2 linked regions of the Desulfosediminicola ganghwensis genome follow. Each later gene encodes a partner of the first gene's protein in a complex. Links are inferred from orthologs where the notes say so. Each region holds a gene or a part of one and is shown in the gene's direction. Other genes may lie near its edges.

Region 1 (9,771 bases):
GGGCGAAGTTGACGTTATTGTCTGTGACGGCTTTGTTGGTAACATCTGCTTAAAGATCAGTGAGGGTCTTGTTGAAGTTGCCATGAAAATGCTCCGTGATGAAATCGTCAAATCCATTCCGGCAAAAATCGGCTATCTGTTAGCAAGACCAGCCTTTCGTGCTTTCAAGAAGAGGGTTGATTATTCCACTTATGGTGGTGCTCCCTTGCTTGGCGTAAATGGTATTGGTATGATTTGCCACGGTAAATCGGACAGAAAGACTATCAGAAACGCTATCTGTGAAGCAGCGAAGATGGTAAATAATAACGTGAATCAGGAAATATCGCGTGGAATCGCTGTGGAATCTGCTACAGCACAATCGGAGGAATAATGGGGTCTGTTATTCTTGGAACAGGATCATGTCTGCCTGAAAAGGTGGTAACAAACAGTGATCTTGAAAAAGTTGTCGAAACTTCAGACGAGTGGATCCGTACCCGTACCGGTATTGAAGCCCGTCACATCGCTTCAGGTGATGAATACACCTATAAGCTTTCAGCCAGGGCCGCGAAGAAGGCCATGGAGATGGCTGGGGTAGATGCCTCCGAAATTGACCTGATTGTTGTTGGCACCATCAGTTCACACATGATGATGCCTTCTTGTGCCTGCTTTGTGCAGACCGAGATTGGTGCAACAAATGCTTTTGCATATGACCTTAATGCGGCATGTTCCGGTTTTCTGTATGCACTGGATCTTGCAGATAAATATGTCCAGGCTGACCATTCGAAGAAAATTTTGATAATCGGCGCTGAGACCTTGTCAACCCGGGTTAACTGGGAGGATCGCAATACCTGTATCATTTTTGGCGATGGAGCGGGGGCGGCAGTTGTCGGTTGGGATGACAGCGACCGCGGATTCATCGGCTCAAACCTCTTTTCGGACGGTTCGCTGTGGAAGCTACTCTACATGCACGCCCCGGAAAGTACCAACAAGGATTTGCAGGTGCCGGATAACACTGGTGCTCATATCGTCATGGAAGGCCGCGAAGTCTTTAAATACGCTGTAAAAGCGATGGAAGATGCGGTGCAGGGTCTACTTCTTAGGGAGAAGGTGGATCTCGATGATATTCAGCTGGTTATACCACATCAGGCAAATATCCGAATTCTTAACAAATTGACAGAACGTCTCCAATTGCCCGAAGATAAAGTGTTTATAAACGTTTCAGCCTATGGTAATACATCGGCTGCGTCTATACCAATAGCGCTGGATGAAGCGCATAGGGCGAAGCGCTTTTCAACAGGAGATACCGTACTGTTCTGTTCCTTCGGTGGTGGTTTTACGTGGGGGGCAGGGCTGATTAAGTGGTAGTGTAGAAGAGAGAGGAGTTTGAGATGGATTATTTTTTGACGGAAGAGCAGCAGATGATCGTCGATATCACTCGGCAGATCACTGATGAGAAGATTATTCCAAATCGCGCTGAACTTGACGAGAAACACCAGTTCCCGCGGGAAATCTTAAACGATATGGCCAGAGCGGACCTGTTCGGCCTGTTAATTCCGGAAGAATATGGTGGTTTCGGCGGGAACTGTTTCGATAGCGTACTCGCGCTTGAGCAGCTCGGTCGTGGTTGTATCGGTGTAGGTACAGCATTTGCAGCAAGTTCACTTGGAATCTACCCGATCCTGATCTCAGGTTCGGAAGAGCTCAAGAAAAAGTATCTTCCACCCGTTGCTACAGGTGAGAAGTTTGCGGCTTTTGGTCTTACCGAAGCCAATGCAGGTTCTGATGCCTCGGGCATCCAGACCACTGCAGTGCTTGACGGGGACGAGTGGGTACTGAATGGTACCAAGCAGTGGATTACCAATGGTGGTGAAGCGCAGGTCTATACTGTTGTTGCCATCACCGACCGCAGCAAGGGTGCTCGCGGTGCTTCCATGTTTGTCGTGGAAGAAGGTGACCCCGGTTTTTCCTGCGGGCCGAAAGAGAAGAAGATGGGTATCCGTGCATCTTCAACCACCGAGCTTATCTTCAAGGACTGTCGTATTCCCAAGGACCGCATCATTGGTCGTCAGGGTACCGGTTTTATCACTGTGATGAAGACCCTCGATTCGTCCCGTCCGGGAATCGCGGCACTTGGTGTCGGTCTGGCACAGGGAGCGCTTGATGAGGCGGCGAGCTATGCCAAGCAGCGTGTACAGTTCGGCAAGCCAATCATAGCCTTCCAGGCAGTACAGCACATGCTCGCGGATATGGCCATCGGTGTCGAGTCCGCTCGTGCTCTGGTCTACCAGTCTGCAAAGCATATTGTTGCCCACCCGAAGGATATGTCAAAGGCATCATCCATGTGCAAGATCTATGCGACCGATGTGGCAATGAAAGTGGCTACCGATGCCGTTCAGGTACTTGGTGGTTACGGTTTCATGTCTGAGTACCCGGTCGAAAAGATGATGCGTGACGCAAAAATCCTGCAGATTTATGAGGGAACCAACCAGATCCAGCGCAATGTCGTGGGTCAGGAACTGAACAAGGAATACGCAAAGTAACATACTGTTCAGGGCAAAAAACGTTTTCTGAATGAACATCTGCAATTCGCTGATACAGCGGGTTGCAGGTGATTCCGTTAAGCGTGTTACTCTCATATTCACCAGGCAGGTTATTCCATGAAAATTATTGTTTGTGTTAAACAGGTACCGGATGCCAAGGATGTACGGCTTGATCCGGTAACGAATACGCTGGCCCGTGAAGGGGTCGAGTCTATCATGAATCCTTACGACCAACATGCCCTTGAAGAGGCTGTTTGTCTCAAGGAAGCACATGGTGGCGAGGTTATCGTGCTGACCATGGGACCTCCCCAGGCAGAAGAGATTCTGAGGCTCGCAATCTCATGTGGGGCGGACCGTGGTGTTTTGGTCTCAGACCGTGCTTTTGCAGGTGCTGATACCTGGGCAACTGCGTATACCCTTGAAAAAGCGGTTGAAACCCTCGGCGGTGCCGATCTTATCCTCTGTGGCAAACAGGCAATAGACGGAGATACCGCCCAGGTAGGCCCTGGCCTTGCCATGCGGTTGGATTTTCCTTTCGTTACCTGTGTTCAGAAAGTGCGCGAGGCGGATGATACCCGTATTGTAGTTGAGCGCATGATGGATGATGGCTATGATGTAGTCGAGGCTCCGTTGCCTGCATTACTTACGGTGGTAAAAGATATCAATGACCCTCGTGTTCCTTCATTGAAAGGAAAGATGAGGTCTAAAAAGGCCGAGATACAGACCCTCACTGCAAGCGATATCAATGCCGATCCTGCATGTATTGGTTTGCCGGGTTCGCCAACCCAGGTTGCCAATGTATTTCCTCCCCAGGCTCGGGGTGAACGTTCCATTCTCACCGGAACACTTGATGAGCAGATAGATCAGCTTGTCGATAAATTAACCCCGTATCTCTAGGCTGCAGGAGGAATTGACAATGTTAAAACTTAACGAAGAAGTCTGTATCGGCTGCGGTATTTGTGAATCGAGCTGCCCGTTTGCTGCCATTGAGATGGTAGCCGATTTGCCGGTTATAGGGGATTCCTGTACTCTTTGCGGCGCGTGTGTTGACAGCTGTGATGTCGAGGCACTGTCCATAGAAACTGCTGAATCATCCGGTGTTGCCGATATCAGTGAGTGGAAGGATATTTTTGTTTACTGTGAATTCCGCGGCGGTGTTTTAGCAACCGTATCGCTGGAACTTCTTGGAATAGGCAGAACACTTGCTGATATTCGTGGTGTTAAACTTTCTGCAGTGTTGATCGGCTCAGAAACCGGAGATGTAGCTGATACCCTGATTGGACATGGCGCCGATGTTGTTTACCGGGTTGATACACCTGAACTTGCCGGTTTTTCTGAAGACAGCTACACCAAGGTTCTTACCAGGCTGATCCTGGACAATAAGCCGGAGATCGTACTTGCCGGGGCAACTGCCATAGGACGATCGTTTATTCCTGCAGTTGCCACGACGTTGAACGCCGGGCTTACAGCTGACTGCACGAAACTGGAGATTCGTGAAGAAGATGGTGCGTTATTGCAGACCAGACCCGCTTTCGGTGGCAACATTATGGCTACCATAGTCTGTCCTGCCCATAGGCCGCAGATGTCTACTGTTCGTCCAAAGGTCATGAAAGCCCTAGAATTTGATTCTGCGCGAACAGGTGAAATAATAGATGTCGAAATCCCGGCAGCACTCGGTGAATCTCGAATAAAAGTACTCGAGTCGGTTGTTTCCGAGGAGAGCAATGTCAATATTCAAGAGGCTGAAATCCTGGTTTCAGGTGGTAGAGGTCTCGAGAGTGAAAAAGGTTTTGCCCTTCTCAAGACACTTGCCGATTCGATGGATGCCAACGTCTCTGCTTCAAGGGCAGTGGTTGATGCCGGTTGGATTCCATATCCGCATCAGGTAGGGCAAACCGGTAAGACCGTAGCTCCAAAGCTGTACATTGCCTGTGGTATATCTGGCGCCGTACAGCATGTAGCCGGAATGCAGTCTTCCGAGACCATTGTGGCTATAAACCGGGATGAGAACGCTCCGATTTTTGATGTTGCCGATTTCGGTCTGGTTGGAGATATTCAAGAGATTATACCGAAACTTATACGCAAGATTGAAGAAAAGCGAGGTGCATGATGCTTGAAGGAAAAGTAGCCGTAGTAACCGGTGGCAGCCGTGGTATCGGCAGGGCAATCAGCCAGCGTCTTGCCGCCATGGGCGCTTTAGTGTATATCAATTACGTCAGCAGACCTGATGCAGCCGAAGAGACCTGCAGGATGATCACTGATGCTGGTGGTAAGGCTGAGGCTGTTCAGTTCAACGTTTCTGACGGTGAACAGGTTCAGGCGGCGTTCAAGACAATCGTCGCTGATGCCGGTTCAATTGATATCCTTGTGAATAACGCCGGTATTACCCGTGACGGATTGATGGCACGCATGAAGGAGAGTGATTGGGACGATGTGCTCACCACAAACCTGAAAGGTGCTTTCCTCTGCGCTAAAGCGGCCGCCAAGCCAATGATGAAAAAGAAATGGGGACGTATCGTCAACATTTCCTCCGTTGTTGGATCATCAGGCAACGCAGGCCAGGTCAACTACTCTGCGGCTAAAGCCGGTTTGGGTGGGTTGACCAAATCTATTGCCAGAGAATTTGCTTCGAGAAATATCACTGTTAACTCGGTTGCTCCTGGATATATTGTAACTGAAATGACAGAGACTATGACCGAAGCTGCTCAGGCTAAGATTAAAAGTGAAATACCGATGGCAGGCCTTGGCTCGCCTGAGGATATTGCCGGTGCAGTCGCCTATCTGGTATCTGAAGATGGGCGCTATGTGACCGGGCAGACCTTGCATGTCAACGGTGGCATGTATATGTAGTTTTCCCCTCAATAAGAAAAAAAATGTGGTAAATATCGCATGCTGCGGGTAAAAACCACTGCAGGTTGCACAGTTAACAAGAGAAACTGCAACTGAAGAACAAAACCATATAGGGAGATAAGTAATGGCTATAGAACAAGAAATGATTGATATCATCGTAGAACAGCTGAGTGTTGAGAAAGACAAGGTTGTTCCTAATGCTTCTTTCGTAGATGATCTCGGTGCAGATTCTCTGGATCTCGTTGAGCTGATCATGGCTATGGAAGAGGGTTTTGATATCGAGATTCCTGATGAGGATGCTGAGAAGATCACCTGCGTTCAGGATGCAATTGATTACGTTCAGAAACTGAAGTAAGCAGGATATGTCGCCAGTCTCGATATCTGCAATCAGATATTGAGACTGATGGTGTAGATAACACTTAGGAGTTTCATTGTGAATCGTAGAGTTGTCGTTACAGGTATTGGCCTCGTAACTCCAATTGGAACTGGAGTCGATAAGGCTTGGAAAAATCTGATAGCCGGCGAGAGTGGCGTAGATCGCATCACCCGCTTTGATGCCAGTGAATTTCAGGTTCAGATAGCCGCAGAAGTTACAGACTTCGACTCAAAAGAGTTTATAGAGCCCAAAAAAGCCAAACATCTGGACCTGTTTGTTCAGTATGGTCTGGCTGCAGCAAAAATGGCTGTCGAGGACAGTGGTTTTGAAGTCTCCGATGAGAACTGTGAGCGAGTTGGTGTTATCACAGGCTGTGGGATGGGCGGACTGCCGACAATCACCAAGTATCATCAGGTGATGCTCGAGCGGGGAGCCAAACGTATTAGCCCGTTTTTCATCCCCATGGCTATTCCGAATATGCCGTCCGGACACATCTCCATGGAGATTGGCTCTAAGGGACCGAACCTCACTCTCACCACAGCATGTGCAGCCGGAACCCACGCAGTGGGTGAGGCATATCGGCATATCAAGTATGGTATGAGTGATGTTATCGTCACCGGCGGTATGGAAGGAGTTATCTGTGAGCTTGGCATTGGCGGATTCTCTGCCATGAAAGCCCTTTCCACCAGAAATGATGACCCCAAAGCCGCTTCACGTCCGTTTGATAAGGATCGTGATGGCTTTATCATGTCTGAAGGCTCCGGTATTCTCATTCTGGAAGACCTTGAGCATGCCCGCGCTCGTGGTGCCAAGATCTATGCAGAGGTTGTTGGTTACGGCTTAAGCAGTGATGCATATCACATCGCCGCTCCACCTGAAGATGGTGAGGGCGGTCAAAGGGCAATGAAAATGGCCCTGAGAGATGCTGGACTTGCCCCTGAAGATATCGATTACGTCAATGCACATGGAACCTCGACACCGCTCAACGATCGTTGTGAAACAACCGCGATTAAGTCGGTTTTCGGCGAACATGCTTATAAGCTTGCCATTAGTTCCACCAAGTCCATGACCGGTCATATGCTTGGTGCTGCAGGTGGAATCGAGTCTGCATTTCTGGCTTTATCGATTTATAACCAGGTCGCTCCGCCTACCATTAACCATGCTGAGCCCAGCCCGGAATGTGATCTCGATTACGTGCCGAATACGGCGCGTGAGATGGAAATCAATGCAGCGATTTCCAACTCTTTTGGTTTCGGTGGCACTAATGCGGTAGTTGCCATGAAGAAGTTCACTGATTGATTAGAGCTCGAGGGGATGTTGTGAATATTGTAATTGGTTCAGATCACGGTGGTTACGAGCTTAAGGAGCAGGTGAAAGATCTCCTTGCGGAGCTTGGTCATGAAATTACCGATGTCGGTTGTCACAGCCCTGAATCTGTAGATTATCCTGATATTGCTCAGGAGCTATCTGCACGAGTCGTGGATAAGAGCAGCAAATGTGGTATTCTCATTTGCGGCACCGGTATCGGCATGTCGATTGCTGTGAACAGGGATGAGCGAATTCGTGCTGCCCTGTGCCATGATGAATACACCGCTCGTATGAGCAGGGAACACAACGATGCAAATGTACTCTGCCTTGGAGCCCGTGTAAGCGGACTTGGTGTAGCAGATGCAATTGTGCGTGCCTGGTTAAGCACAGAATTTGCTGGAGGCAGGCACCAGCGCAGGATCGAGAAATTCAGCACTTTGTAATCGTATCGAAAGATAGTAATTATAGAGTATTGATGATGTACGAACCGCCTGTGTGTGCAATTGCACCTGCAGGCGGTTTTTTGTATGGTTTGCATAGCCAATCTGGTATATGACCGTTTATGCGGATGAAACGGGGGGACGGGCTTGAAATTGTTCTTATATCTTTAAGGAATGTGAGTGCAGTGAAGCTTTTAAGATTTCATTGGGGATTGAGGCCCGGTGAAGACCTGAGGAGGTCACATTATGAAATGCCCGTATTGTGGACATCTGGATAACAAAGTTATCGATTCAAGGCTGAATAAAGATTGTACTATAACGCGTAGAAGACGTTCATGTCTCGACTGCGATCAACGTTTTACCACCTATGAACGGCTTGAAGTTATGATGCCAGTTCTGGTGAAAAAGGATGGCAGGCGTGAATCCTGGGACAGGCATAAAATGGCTGTCGGACTTGAGAAAGCTTGTGAAAAGCGACCTATCAGTCGTGACAGGATAGATGAATTTGTTGATGATATTGAACATCGTCTTCAGGATATTGGTGCCAAGGAGGTTTCTTCCAAAATCCTCGGAGAATGGGCTATGGAGGAACTTTCCAAGCTTGATGAGGTTGCCTATGTCCGTTTTGCTTCAGTATACAGACAATTCAAGGATGTCAGCGAATTTATGGAAGAGCTGAAGACATTGCTTGATTCCAGACGTGAAGATGAACACTGAAAATAACGACAAGCAGTTTATGCGACTTGCCATAGGCGAGGCTCGCAAAGGTCTTGGCAGAACTTCCCCAAATCCCTGTGTTGGTGCTGTTATTGTTGCTGATGGTAAAATTATAGCAACCGGGTATCACAAAAAGGCAGGGACACCGCATGCAGAAATCCACGCGCTTCGGGCAGCAGGAGACGCAGCTCGTGGCGCTACGATGTACGTCACCCTTGAACCATGTAACCATACCGGAAAAACTCCGCCGTGCAGTCATGCAGTTGCCAGGGCAGGTATTTCAAGGGTGGTTGTAGGCATGACAGATCCGAACCCCTTAGTTGACGGTACCGGTATAGACTATCTTCGAGATCACGACATCACGGTTGTGAGCGGGATTCTGGAAGAGGAATGCCAGGAAATCAACAGACCATTTATCAAGCACGTCACCACTGGTCTGCCATGGATGGTAATGAAAGCCGGAGTATCCCTCGATGGGAGGCTCAACTATCAACAGGGAAATAGCGGCTGGATTACAGGTGCTTTATCTGGTGAGAAGGTTCATGAATTGCGTAATATCCACGATGCAATTTTGGTCGGCAGCGAAACCGTGGCAATTGATAACCCGTCTCTGACCACCAGACTGAAGCAGGGGGATGGTAAAGATCCCATCAGGGTGATCCTCGATAGAACACTGCGTCTGCCAATTGAAGCAAAATCGTTTAGTATAGAGTCTCAGGCCCAGGCATGGGTTTTTTGCAGTCATGACGCCGATAGCGGTAAACGGGCGCAATTGGAGTCAAAAGGTGTGCGGGTATTTTCGGTTCAAGGTAATGAAACAGGACTTGCCTTGCCTGAAGTTGTGGCGGTGCTTGGCAGGAATGGGGTGAATTCTGTGTTTGTTGAAGGCGGCGCAGCGATTCATGGTGCAATGCTCAGGCAGAAATTATATGATTATGCCTATCTTTTTGTTGCCCCAAGATTTGCCGGTGACAAAGGGGTTTCCCTCGTAACCGGCTATGAGGCCGCAGACCGCAATAGCTCAGTATCTTTACAGAATGTGCGCCATACCACCCTGGGGGATGACGTCCTGATTGCGGGTGAGATGCATTACCCCGGATAGAGTGGTTTATTGGCAGTCGGCTCTTTCCTCTGTTTGCTTGAATGAATACCTCTAACCAGTTCCCCCTGATAATACCTCTGAACTAATCCTCCGGGTCCTGCAGAACCGAATTTATAGTGGGGAGAGCCCTCTCAAGTCCACTTCTATTTTCAAAGGTCACGCGCAGAGTGACCTGGTCCTGTTCAAAAGATGTGCTGTGTTCGATTGTGCAATTCCGGGATAGCGGTAGTTGTGCTCGCCACAGTTCAAACTGCTCTTCTGCCTCCGAGAGTGTCGGGGATTGAAGTATTTGAAGTTGCTGCAATAAAGAGTGCGCTTTTTGCGGGGTACTCATCTCGTGATGTTCCAGGACTTCCTTTATAACCGGGCTGTCAATAAAATCAGAAATGGTGCATCCGTTGCGGCCCGCAAGATCACGTAACAGCATAAGCATTCTGTGCTGTTTTCCGCCTCCAAGCT
Region 2 (9,639 bases), 2.3 Mb from region 1 along the record:
CTGTTCAGGCGTTGATTACGACGCTGTATGGCTTCAGGATAACAGAAAACGAGGCACAGCCGTTTTGCCTGAGACAGTGGTGGGGACTGTCTGAGCAATTCATCGACTGCAAAAAAATGTTATCGGCTGTTTAACATTTCGGTTATTCGAACCCGATATTCAACAATATCATTGCGAAGTGAGGAGAGGCTTGCCATCTTCTCGTCTACCTTGGAGATATGTTGATCGAGGATTTCGATAAGCTTAGGAGTGATGGTGTTGAAGTTTTGCGCGTTGATGTCGAATATATCACTTAATTCCTGAATTTCTTTTAGAGATATTCCTAATTGCTTGAGCTTGAGAATAAACTTAAGTCTCAGCACGTCATCCTGGTTGTAGGTCCTGGTGCCACCGCCCAACCGTTCACTCGAACCCATAAGTCCGATCTCTTCGTAATACCGTATTGTTCTGGTGGTGATATTCAGCCGTTTGGCTAACTCACCGATCTGTACAAACGGTTCATTTTTACTGGACATTTTTTTAACCTCATAAAACTACAAAATTACCCTTGGATAATCGGGCATTTTTCATAAGTGTGGCTGATACCTGGTGAAAGGTTCACCCCGTTCTGAAACAACCTTATCAGGAATAAATTTAGTTGAAGCAACTCTTGGGATTTACCTTTACGTAATTTTTCAGAACAAGTTAGCATAGGGGATGAAGTGGTGTCAAATAAAAATAGTTAATTAGATGGTTTTGTAAAGATTGTGTGTGTAAAGCGATGTCCGCTCGATGTGAAAAATTCTTGACCTTTACGTAAACAAGGGATATATAAGGGGGAATATTTCTGCATGATTTCACTTATTGCTCAGGTTATCAACTGGAGAGTGGTTTATGATCTTTGAACTAACGGAAGAACAGGCGCTTATTCGCAGCATGGTACGGGAATTTGCAGAAAAAGAAGTTGCACCTTCTGCAGGTGAGCGCGATGAAAATGAGCGTTTTGACCGGGAACTGATGTTTGATCGGCTGGCAGAGTTGGGCCTGACGGGCATCGTATTTCCTGAAGAATATGGCGGCGCCGGCGCCGATTACATCAGTTATGCAATTGCTGTGGAAGAGCTTTCGAGGGTGTGCGCATCCACTGGTGTGACACTTTCGGCCCATCTTTCCCTGGGAGCCAACCCCATATTTCTGTTCGGTTCCGAGCAGCAGAAGCAGAAGTATCTGGCTCCTCTTGCTTCCGGTGAGAAAATGGGTGCTTTCGGGTTGACAGAGCCTGGGGCGGGATCGGATGCCGGTGGTACCAAAACCGTGGCCAGTCTCGATGGCGAGGAATGGGTAATCAATGGTTCAAAGATTTTTATAACCAACGGCGGCGATGCCGATACCTATGTGGTTTTTGCCCGGACAGACAAAGAGGCTGAAAAACATCATGGCATAAGTGCTTTTATCATTGAGAAAGGCACCCCGGGGTTTAGTTTTGGCAAAAAAGAGCAGAAGATGGGGATCCGCTCCTCACCTACGTTGGAGCTGGTCTTTGAAGATTGCCGTATCCCCAGGGAAAACCTGCTTGGTGAAGAAGGACAAGGTTTTCGGGTGGCGATGAAGACCCTTGATGGCGGGAGAATTGGTATTGCCTCCCAGGCATTGGGCATTGCCCAGGGCGCACTGGATGCCGCTGTGGACTATGCGCGGGAACGCAAACAGTTTAATAGCTCCATAGCCAGTTTTCAGGGCATTCAGTTTCAACTTGCAGATATGGCTACCCAGGTGGAGTCAGCGCGTTTGCTGGTTTATAACGCTGCCTATCGGGCGAGTAATGGCCTCGGCTACTCTCAACAGTCGGCGATGGCAAAGCTGATGGCCAGTGAAACCGCAATGAAGGTGAGTACACAGGCTGTTCAGATTTTTGGTGGTTACGGCTATACCAGGGAGTTTCCGGTAGAGCGCATGATGCGCGATGCCAAGATCACCGAGATCTATGAAGGAACCAGTGAGGTGCAGAGAATCGTAATCGGTTCCGCTCTCACCAGATAGTAAACGAGTGGGCTTTATATGCAGTAAAAGGGCGTGGGCGAGGACGCCTGTTTTTGAGGCACGAGTGTAAGTACAAAAGAGTTCAATGGAGAGAGCGATGGAATTTACCCGTGAGATTTATTGGAACGTGGGGCATGGCGCTGCAACCCTTGTCCCTATGTATCTTCTAGTAGTCGTTGCTGTAGGTGTTGTTGTATGGGCTTTTCGAAAAAAACTGGATGTGTACAGGCAGGGGCTGCCGCTGGAACGAACGGATCAGCTCGGTAGCCGGATAGGCGCAATGCTGAACAATGCCATCTTCCAGAAAAAAGTAACCCAGGTGAAGATTCCTGGTCTATTCCACGGCATATTCTTCTGGGGCTGGTTTCTGCTGCTTATAGGAACCACGCTTATCGTTATTCAGGCGGATTTCACAGACCTGCTTTTCGGTTATAAATTTCTGGTCGGCAATTTCTATAAAATCTTTTCAGTTACTCTGGATATCGCCGGACTCGCTTCAATTGTTTTTTTGAGCGCTCTCTTTGTCCGGCGGTATTTTTTTAGACCTGAAGGACTCGAGACCAAAAGAGACGATGCCATTATGCACGGGCTGATGACCATCATCCTGCTTACCGGCTTCGTAATTGAAGGTAGCCGCATGGCCGTCACCGAGCTAGGAACGCCGGTCGCGCTCTGGTCTCCCGTAGGTTATCTGCTGGCGCAGTCTGTAGCCTGGATGGGTGAAGACAGCCTGCGGCTTATCCATAAACTTACCTGGTGGTTTCATCTGCTGCTGGTGATGGGCTTTATTGCTCTTATTCCATTCACCAAGTTTCGTCATATACTTACTACCAGCGCGAATTACATTTTTGCAGACAGGGGCCCGAAAGGAAAGCTTCGTTCCCTCGATCTTGAGGACGAGGATGCTGAAACCTTTGGTGCAACTTCTGTAAAGGAGCTGACCTGGAAAGATATCTTCGATGCCGACGCCTGCACCCTGTGCAAGCGCTGTCAGGATCGCTGTCCGGCCTGGAATACCGAGAAACCTTTGTCACCCATGAAAGTGGTCAATCAGATCGGCGAGGTAGCCTACAACGATCCCGAGGCGAATCTGATAGAGACCCTCAGCCGGGACGTTCTCTGGTCATGTACCACCTGTCGGGCCTGTCAGGAAATCTGCCCGGCTTCCATCGAGCATGTGAGCAAGATTGTCGACGTTCGTCGCTCCATGGTGCTTATGGAGGGTGAGTTCCCTGATGATGCGACCATGGCAGCCATGGAGGCAACCGAGGTCAATGGTAACCCGCTGGGACTGGGCTATGCCTCCCGTGGTGATTGGGCGGCTGAGCTTGGGGTGAAGACCCTGGCTGAAGATCCGGAAGTTGATGTACTCTACTTTGTCGGTTGTTACGCTTCATTTGATAAACGCAATATCGCAGTGGCCAGGAGCTTCATTCAACTCTGTGAGGCTGCAGGCGTGAAAGTGGGAATCCTCGGCAAGGAAGAGAAGTGCTGCGGTGAGCCGATGCGTAAGATGGGCAACGAATACCTTTACCAGAGTCTTGCCATGGAGAATGTTGAGCTGATCAATGGCTATGGTGTCAAGAAAATCGTTACAACATGCCCGCATTGTTACAACACTCTGGAAAAGGATTACCGTGACTTTGAGCTTGAAGCTGAAGTGGAAAGTTACACTGTATTCCTCGAGCGACTGTTGAAAACAGGCCGCCTCAAGCTCAAAGCCGAAGGGCTGGATTGCACCTATCATGACTCCTGCTATCTTGGCCGTCACAACGATATCTACGATGCGCCTCGTGCGCTTATTGAAGCCGCTGGCGGGACCATCAGAGAGATGGAGAAAAGCAGGGCTGAAGGGTTCTGTTGCAGTGCCGGTGGCGGGCGTATCATGGCCGAGGAGAAGATAGGCGAAAGGATAAGTGTCAAGCGGGTGAATATGGCAGTAGAGACAGGTGCGCCGACGCTTTTGTCAAACTGTCCTTTCTGTCTGACAATGTTTGAAGATGGTGTGAAGGGGGCAGAGGCCGAAGATAAACTGAGACCTCGTGACATCGCCGAGTTGCTTGCTGAGAGATTGTAATTGCGGTTGTAGTAAAGCAGCTCGGGCACTAGGCTTGAATTGAACAAAGCTGAAAAAAGCGAATCGTTATCGGAGGATGGAGAATGAACATTCTGGTATGCATTAAGCAGGTTCCCGACATGGAATCAAAGTTTAAAGTTGCCGCGAACGGTACCTGGTATGACAATCAGGATCTGGCCTGGCGGATGAATGAATATGATGAATATGCAGTTGAACAGGCGGTTCAGCTGAAAGAGCAGGTCAAGGATGCTGACCTCACCGTGCTGTGCATCGGCTCGGACAAGGTCAAGGAGACCATGAAGAAGGCGCTGGCAATGGGCTGTGATCGTGGCGCCCATATCGACGACGCTGATTCCTGGGCCAAGGAGCCTTTCGAAATAGCCGGAATTATATCTGAATACGCCAAGGATAAAAGCTTTGACGTCATTTTTACCGGTATGCAGTCCCAGGACCGCGGCAGTGGTCAGGTCGGCGTACTGGTGGCAGAGATGCTTGGTATTGCCAGTGTCTCAACCATCGTGGATTTCGCTTTTGATGATGGCACAATCAAGGCCAAGCGTGAACTTGAGGGTGGAATCAAGGCCAATGTTACGGTTCAGGTTCCGGCCCTGGTGACCTGTCAGCTTGGCTTGAACACCCCACGCTACCCTACCTTGCCTAATATCATGAAGGCCAAGAAAAAGGAGTTGCTTACTATTCCGGTTGCAGATGTGCTGAAGGTGGATGCACGTATGGAGACTTCTGCCATGTACTTCCCTGAGAAGAAGGGCGGCGGACTGGTGCTGGAAGGTGAGGCAGGTGATCTGGCTGACAAGCTGATTTCGATTCTCAAAGAAAAAACAAGTGTCCTGAAGTAGGAGGGGAATCATGAAAATAGTATTGATCGCGGAATACAGGGATGGACAGATGCTCTCAGGCTACACCGAGTTGCTCGGCTTTGCCGAGACCATGGGAGCAGAAACAGTGATGTTTGTTGCCGGCAGTGATGCTGTTTTACCAGCCTATGACGGCAAACTTTATCTGGCAGATGCTGCTGTCTGTGGCGAATATAATCCTGATTTGCATAAGCAGATGATCCTGGATGTTGTTGCCAAAGAACAACCTGATATGGTTGCTTTTTGTCACTCATCTTATGGCTGGGATCTCGCCCCACGAGTGGCCTTTGGCATGAAGGCTGCCCAGGTCTCTGAAGTGGTTGAGGTAAAAGACGGAGCCATGGTCGCTCCCGCCTGCAACTCCAAGCTGCGCCGTACTGTAACTTGCAAGACCGGGCAGACAGTGGTGACCCTGCAGGCAGGCGCATTTGCCCCGGTTGAGGGCGGTGGTACTCCAGAGGTTGAGAAAATTGCCGTTGACGGTCAGGGACGAGTGGTCTTTGAGGGGTATGAGGAAGCTGAGGCCGGTGGCGTTGATCTGAGTAAAGCCGAAGTCATTGTCAGTGCCGGCCGTGGTATTGGCAAACCGGAAAATGTCGCGATGATATCTGCTCTGGCTAAAGCACTCGGTGGGGAATATGGCGCAAGCCGTCCGGTTGTCGATTCTGAATGGGTTGAACATAACCGCCAGGTCGGCACCACCGGACAGACGGTTGCACCCAAGCTCTATCTCGCCTGCGGTATTTCAGGTGCTATTCAGCATCTGGCCGGTATGAAGAAGTCTGAGTTTGTGGTTGCCGTGAATACCGACAAAGATGCACCCATTGGTGAGGTGGCAGACGTGCTGATAGTAGCCGATCTGTTGCAGTTTGTACCCGCGCTGACTGAAAAAGTTCAGGCGCTCTAATTGCCATAGGGAGGAATCTGAAAATGTTGGATGATACATTCAGCCAGATGGCTGAGTCCTTCGTCAAGGATGCGGTCGATGGGCAGAAGAGCTTCTATTTCTCTTTAGCTGATGTGAAAAAGACTGTGGTGGTGAGTGGTTCTGAATGTACCATCACCGAGGGTAAAACTGTAGAGCAGGCTGATTGCGTTTGTAAGACCAGCCCTGAGTTTTTTCTGCGGATCTGGGATGATGGCTATCGACCAGGAATGGCGGATTTTATGAAGGGCACGATCAAGTCGAATGATCCTTCTCTGCTGCAAACCTTTCTGAAATGTTTCGGTAAAGAGTAGGCTGAGAATCAGCACACCACGGTACCGTTTCGAAGGGATGGGAACTTAGGTGGCGACGGAGTTGCCGTGGTGTGTGTTGTGCAAAGTGTTGAAATTGTAAATCTCAGTTGTGTTGAGTGTGCCTATCTTATAGGTGGTGATTTCATAATGTTTGTTAGACAGGGATAGGGGAATTACATGGATGCTCTGACGGAAATTAAAGTACGTGGATATCATGCAGACTTTTACGGTCATGTTAATAACGCCAGGTACCTTGAGTTTTTTGAGGAAGATCGCTGGGCCAGGCTTGAATCCCATATAGATCTTATGAAATGGGCTGCCCGGGGGTTAGGTTTTCTGGTCGTGAATATTAACGTAAACTACCGAAAGGCTGTACAGGTCGGCCACACAGTTGTGGTTACCACTGGAATAGAGCAGGTCAATCAGAAGAGTGCGGTGCTGAAACAGGAGATACAATTCAAAGGATCCAGCGAGGTTGCGGCCGATGCGATGATCACTTTTGTGATAATTGACTCGAGTGGTAAGGCGGTTCCCCTTGAGGGAGAAATTCTTGAAGAATTACAGATGTTAGGACAATAGGTATAAATAATTGAATTTCTACAGTATAAATAATTGTCCTGAATGAAATATCTTGACGAATCAACAGGTTTTACAACTTTTTAAGCTCTATTTATAGTTGACATTTGTGTAATTTATATTAGACAAATGAGAATATGACGATTTGCTGATCGTGGTGCTTGTGTTGTGAAAAAGAATTCACCATTACGTAAACGTCATGTCATCCATTTGTTGTTCTGCTGGAAAGAGAGAGCTGGTAGGACGGAGATGTACCCGTAAAAAACACTTTGCTTCAGGTGGGCAGTTCGGCTGAAGCAGATTCAGGAGAGATGGGGCGCATCACACATCAATTGATAGAAGGGGAGATAAGCATGAAAAAAGTATTATCCGTAGTAGCATTGGCTTCGTTGTTTGGAGCCACATCCGTAATGGCATCCGGTTTCCGTATTCCGGAGCAGTCTGTTGATTCTACCGCTAAGGCTGGCGCCAACATCGCCTCCGCCGATAAGGCGGACGCCGCTTACTTCAATCCGGCGATCATGAACCTGATGGAGGACACCTGGCATGTGGAGGCTGATCTTTCCTATATTTATCTGAGTGAAATAGACTACGAAGGGACAGCGGGAGAAGCACCTTACCCGTTGCCAATTGATACCTCTTCTGAGAGGGAACACTTTTTTGTGCCCACCCTGTTTGTAGTTTCTCCAGACTACAACGGCTTCCGTTTCGGTTTCGCTTCAGTAGCGCCTTTTGGGTTGGCCAAGCGCTGGCGGGAAGACCCGTATGCTAAGGCTCTCTCAAGCAGGTTCTCTCTGCAGGTGATTGAACTCAACCCTACCGTTTCCTACGCTTTCAACGAGATGTTCTCCATTGCCGGTGGCGTTCGCATGACCTATAGCAAGGCGACGGTTATCAATGAAGGCTTTGCCGTGCCTCCAGGTAGCAGGTATCTGGATGGAGATACAGTGGATTGGGGCTATAACCTGGCGGCCAACTTCAAGCCCAACAAGGACTGGAATTTTGCTGTCACCTACCGTTCCAACATCGATCTCGATTTTGAGGACGGTGATACAGAGATAACCATTAATCCGGAGATTACTGAGGGTGATGTCACCGTTTCGACCCCGGGCGTTCTCTCCTTCTCTGCCGCCTATACCTACGACAAATGGACTTTTGACCTCACTGTCGATCAGACCCAGTGGTCCGAATATGAAAGCCTGGATTTTACTTATAATAACGCTACTGGGGATTCCTATTATGATAAATTCAACCTCTCAGTAAAGGATTGGGATGATACCTGGGCCATCAGGCTCGGCGTGGAGTATGAGCTGAATCCGCAGGTGACCCTGATGGGCGGCATCGCCTATGACGAGAACCCGGTACCGGAAGAGACCGCTAGCTTCGAGCTGCCCGATTCCGACGCCTGGCTTTTCTCGGCTGGTGCACGCTATGCCTACAGCGATAATATGGAGTTTGGTTTAGCCATTCTTTATGATTACAAGGAAGAGCGCACCTTCAGCAACGAGTCGGTTGATGGTGAATTCTCCAACGCCTCCGCCTTCCTCGTCACTGCTGGTCTGAGCTATAAGTTCTAAAGCAGCAAATTCCCAGAATGTAATAGATAAAAGCCCCCTGGCTGACAGCCAGGGGGCTTTTTCGTGTGGCAATGGTTTGAACTTACAAAGCCCGCATATATTCAGGCTTCAAGTTCACCTTTCCCGCCAGCGCCTTTTGAATCAACTCAAGCGTCTTTCTCTTGTCTTCAGGCAATTTCGCCTTAATCGGCAGATAATTTGAAGCATGGTTGGCATGGAAATAGCCGTTGGTGAGTTCAGTTGCCGCCAGCATGGAACCAAGTTCTTCCAGCATTCCATTGGCATCCGGCAGTTGCCACCTTCCTTGTTGCTGATCAGTGAAAAGTGGTGTGTTCGGGGTTAGCATCAGGCTCAAGGCCCCCACATATTCCGGGTCGATGGCAGACAAGACCCTGCCGGTCTCAGTGGCATGCTGCTGTGATCTTTCCGTGCCGCCTACTCCCAGCAGCACTGTGATCGAAAGCTTGATGCCAGCCGAACGAATCTTTCTGCCCATCTCAATCATTTTCGATGAATCGGCGCCTTTCTTGATTGCGGCCAGTGTTACATCATCTCCGGACTCAAGGCCCATATAACCGATACCAATTCCCAGTTGGTGTAACTCTTTCAGCTCATCAACACTCTTTCTTTGTATACTTTTGGTGTTGGCATAGACGCCGATCCGCTCAAGCCATGGAAGTTTTTTCCGCACTGTCTCCAGTATCTTCACCAGTCGTTTTTGTGGAATTATCAAGGCATCACCATCGCAAAGAAACAGTCGGTTTTGCCTGCGGCAATGTTTGGCGGCAAAATCAATATCAGCCATGATGGTGGCGTCGTCTTTGATGGAAAACCTGGTGCCCTTATACATTCCGCAAAAGGTACATTTGTTGTGGGAGCAACCGGTGGTGACCTGTAACAGAATCGAATGCGCCTCGCTGGGTGGCCGAAAGATATTACCCTGATAATCCATGGATCTCTCCTTGTCGTAAACGTCATGGTGTATTTCCTGTAAAGATATAGTATACTCACTCTTTCTTTCGCAAGAAGATTTAATTATTTTAGTACTATGTTGTTCGGGCACCTGAATTCAATCAAAGAAGGCTGCAAGCGCTTACCCGCAAAGGACGAAATGGTATGACATCAACACAATCCCCGTTCCCCCTCCTGTTTCAACCCCTGGACCTGGGTTTTACCCAACTGAAAAATCGCATACTGATGGGCTCGATGCATACCGGCCTGGAAGAAGAGAAGGGCGGATTCAGCCGAATGGCTGAATACTTTCGCCTGCGGGCCG

The links.
Region 2: the proteins of FCL45_RS19815 (region 1) and FCL45_RS10020 are in contact, whole or in part, in a cryo-EM structure (PDB 7KOE), measured with the Thermotoga maritima proteins. The link is inferred for Desulfosediminicola ganghwensis from one-to-one orthologs. Residues at the interface, in WP_004081904.1 of Thermotoga maritima: His14, Pro20, Glu24, Tyr76, Asn78, Lys82, Thr102, Leu103, Glu104, Arg106, Glu107, Gly110, Met111, Ala113, Thr114, Glu115, Glu117, Thr118, Gly119, Leu120, Thr121, Ala122, Arg140, Pro141, Thr142, Phe143, Gly144, Gly145, Asn146, Leu147; in WP_004081902.1 of Thermotoga maritima: Thr13, Thr14, Val16, Ile18, Leu25, Arg27, Leu95, Lys122, Gln123, Val125, Asp126, Gly127, Asp128, Thr129, Gly130, Gln131, Pro134, Gly135, Thr138, Arg139, Tyr142, Ala143, Leu144, Ala146, Tyr147, Val149, Arg150, Val162, Val164, Arg165.

What each region holds. Positions count from the first base shown.
Region 1 is NZ_CP050699.1:4,613,834-4,623,604, reverse strand. Bases 2,549-5,532 are described here. They hold FCL45_RS19815 (electron transfer flavoprotein subunit alpha), read left to right. Parts: upstream 2,549-3,435; coding sequence 3,436-4,629; downstream 4,630-5,532. Other genes in these bases: acpP (acyl carrier protein), read left to right, coding at 5,494-5,532; fabG (3-oxoacyl-[acyl-carrier-protein] reductase), read left to right, coding at 4,626-5,369; FCL45_RS19820 (electron transfer flavoprotein subunit beta/FixA family protein), read left to right, coding at 2,637-3,416. In the rest of the region: phosphate acyltransferase PlsX, read left to right, coding at 1-370; FCL45_RS19830 (beta-ketoacyl-ACP synthase III), read left to right, coding at 370-1,344; FCL45_RS19825 (acyl-CoA dehydrogenase family protein), read left to right, coding at 1,368-2,519; more of acpP, read left to right, coding at 5,533-5,724; fabF (beta-ketoacyl-ACP synthase II), read left to right, coding at 5,803-7,044; rpiB (ribose 5-phosphate isomerase B), read left to right, coding at 7,065-7,496; transcriptional regulator NrdR, read left to right, coding at 7,740-8,210; bifunctional diaminohydroxyphosphoribosylaminopyrimidine deaminase/5-amino-6-(5-phosphoribosylamino)uracil reductase RibD, read left to right, coding at 8,200-9,312; FCL45_RS19780 (hypothetical protein), read right to left, coding at 9,395-9,771. UniProt on the Bacillus subtilis protein: The electron transfer flavoprotein serves as a specific electron acceptor for other dehydrogenases. It transfers the electrons to the main respiratory chain via ETF-ubiquinone oxidoreductase (ETF dehydrogenase).
Region 2 is NZ_CP050699.1:2,363,825-2,373,463, forward strand. What follows is about bases 3,215-6,066. They hold FCL45_RS10020 (electron transfer flavoprotein subunit beta/FixA family protein), read left to right. Parts: upstream 3,215-4,179; coding sequence 4,180-4,953; downstream 4,954-6,066. Other genes in these bases: FCL45_RS10015 (heterodisulfide reductase-related iron-sulfur binding cluster), read left to right, coding at 3,215-4,096; FCL45_RS10025 (electron transfer flavoprotein subunit alpha/FixB family protein), read left to right, coding at 4,964-5,878; FCL45_RS10030 (hypothetical protein), read left to right, coding at 5,902-6,066. Also shown: FCL45_RS10005 (MerR family transcriptional regulator), read right to left, coding at 120-515; FCL45_RS10010 (acyl-CoA dehydrogenase), read left to right, coding at 874-2,019; more of FCL45_RS10015, read left to right, coding at 2,117-3,214; more of FCL45_RS10030, read left to right, coding at 6,067-6,210; FCL45_RS10035 (acyl-CoA thioesterase), read left to right, coding at 6,388-6,789; FCL45_RS10040 (OmpP1/FadL family transporter), read left to right, coding at 7,140-8,363; FCL45_RS10045 (radical SAM protein), read right to left, coding at 8,446-9,315; FCL45_RS10050 (NADPH-dependent 2,4-dienoyl-CoA reductase), read left to right, coding at 9,480-9,639. UniProt on the Bacillus subtilis protein: The electron transfer flavoprotein serves as a specific electron acceptor for other dehydrogenases. It transfers the electrons to the main respiratory chain via ETF-ubiquinone oxidoreductase (ETF dehydrogenase).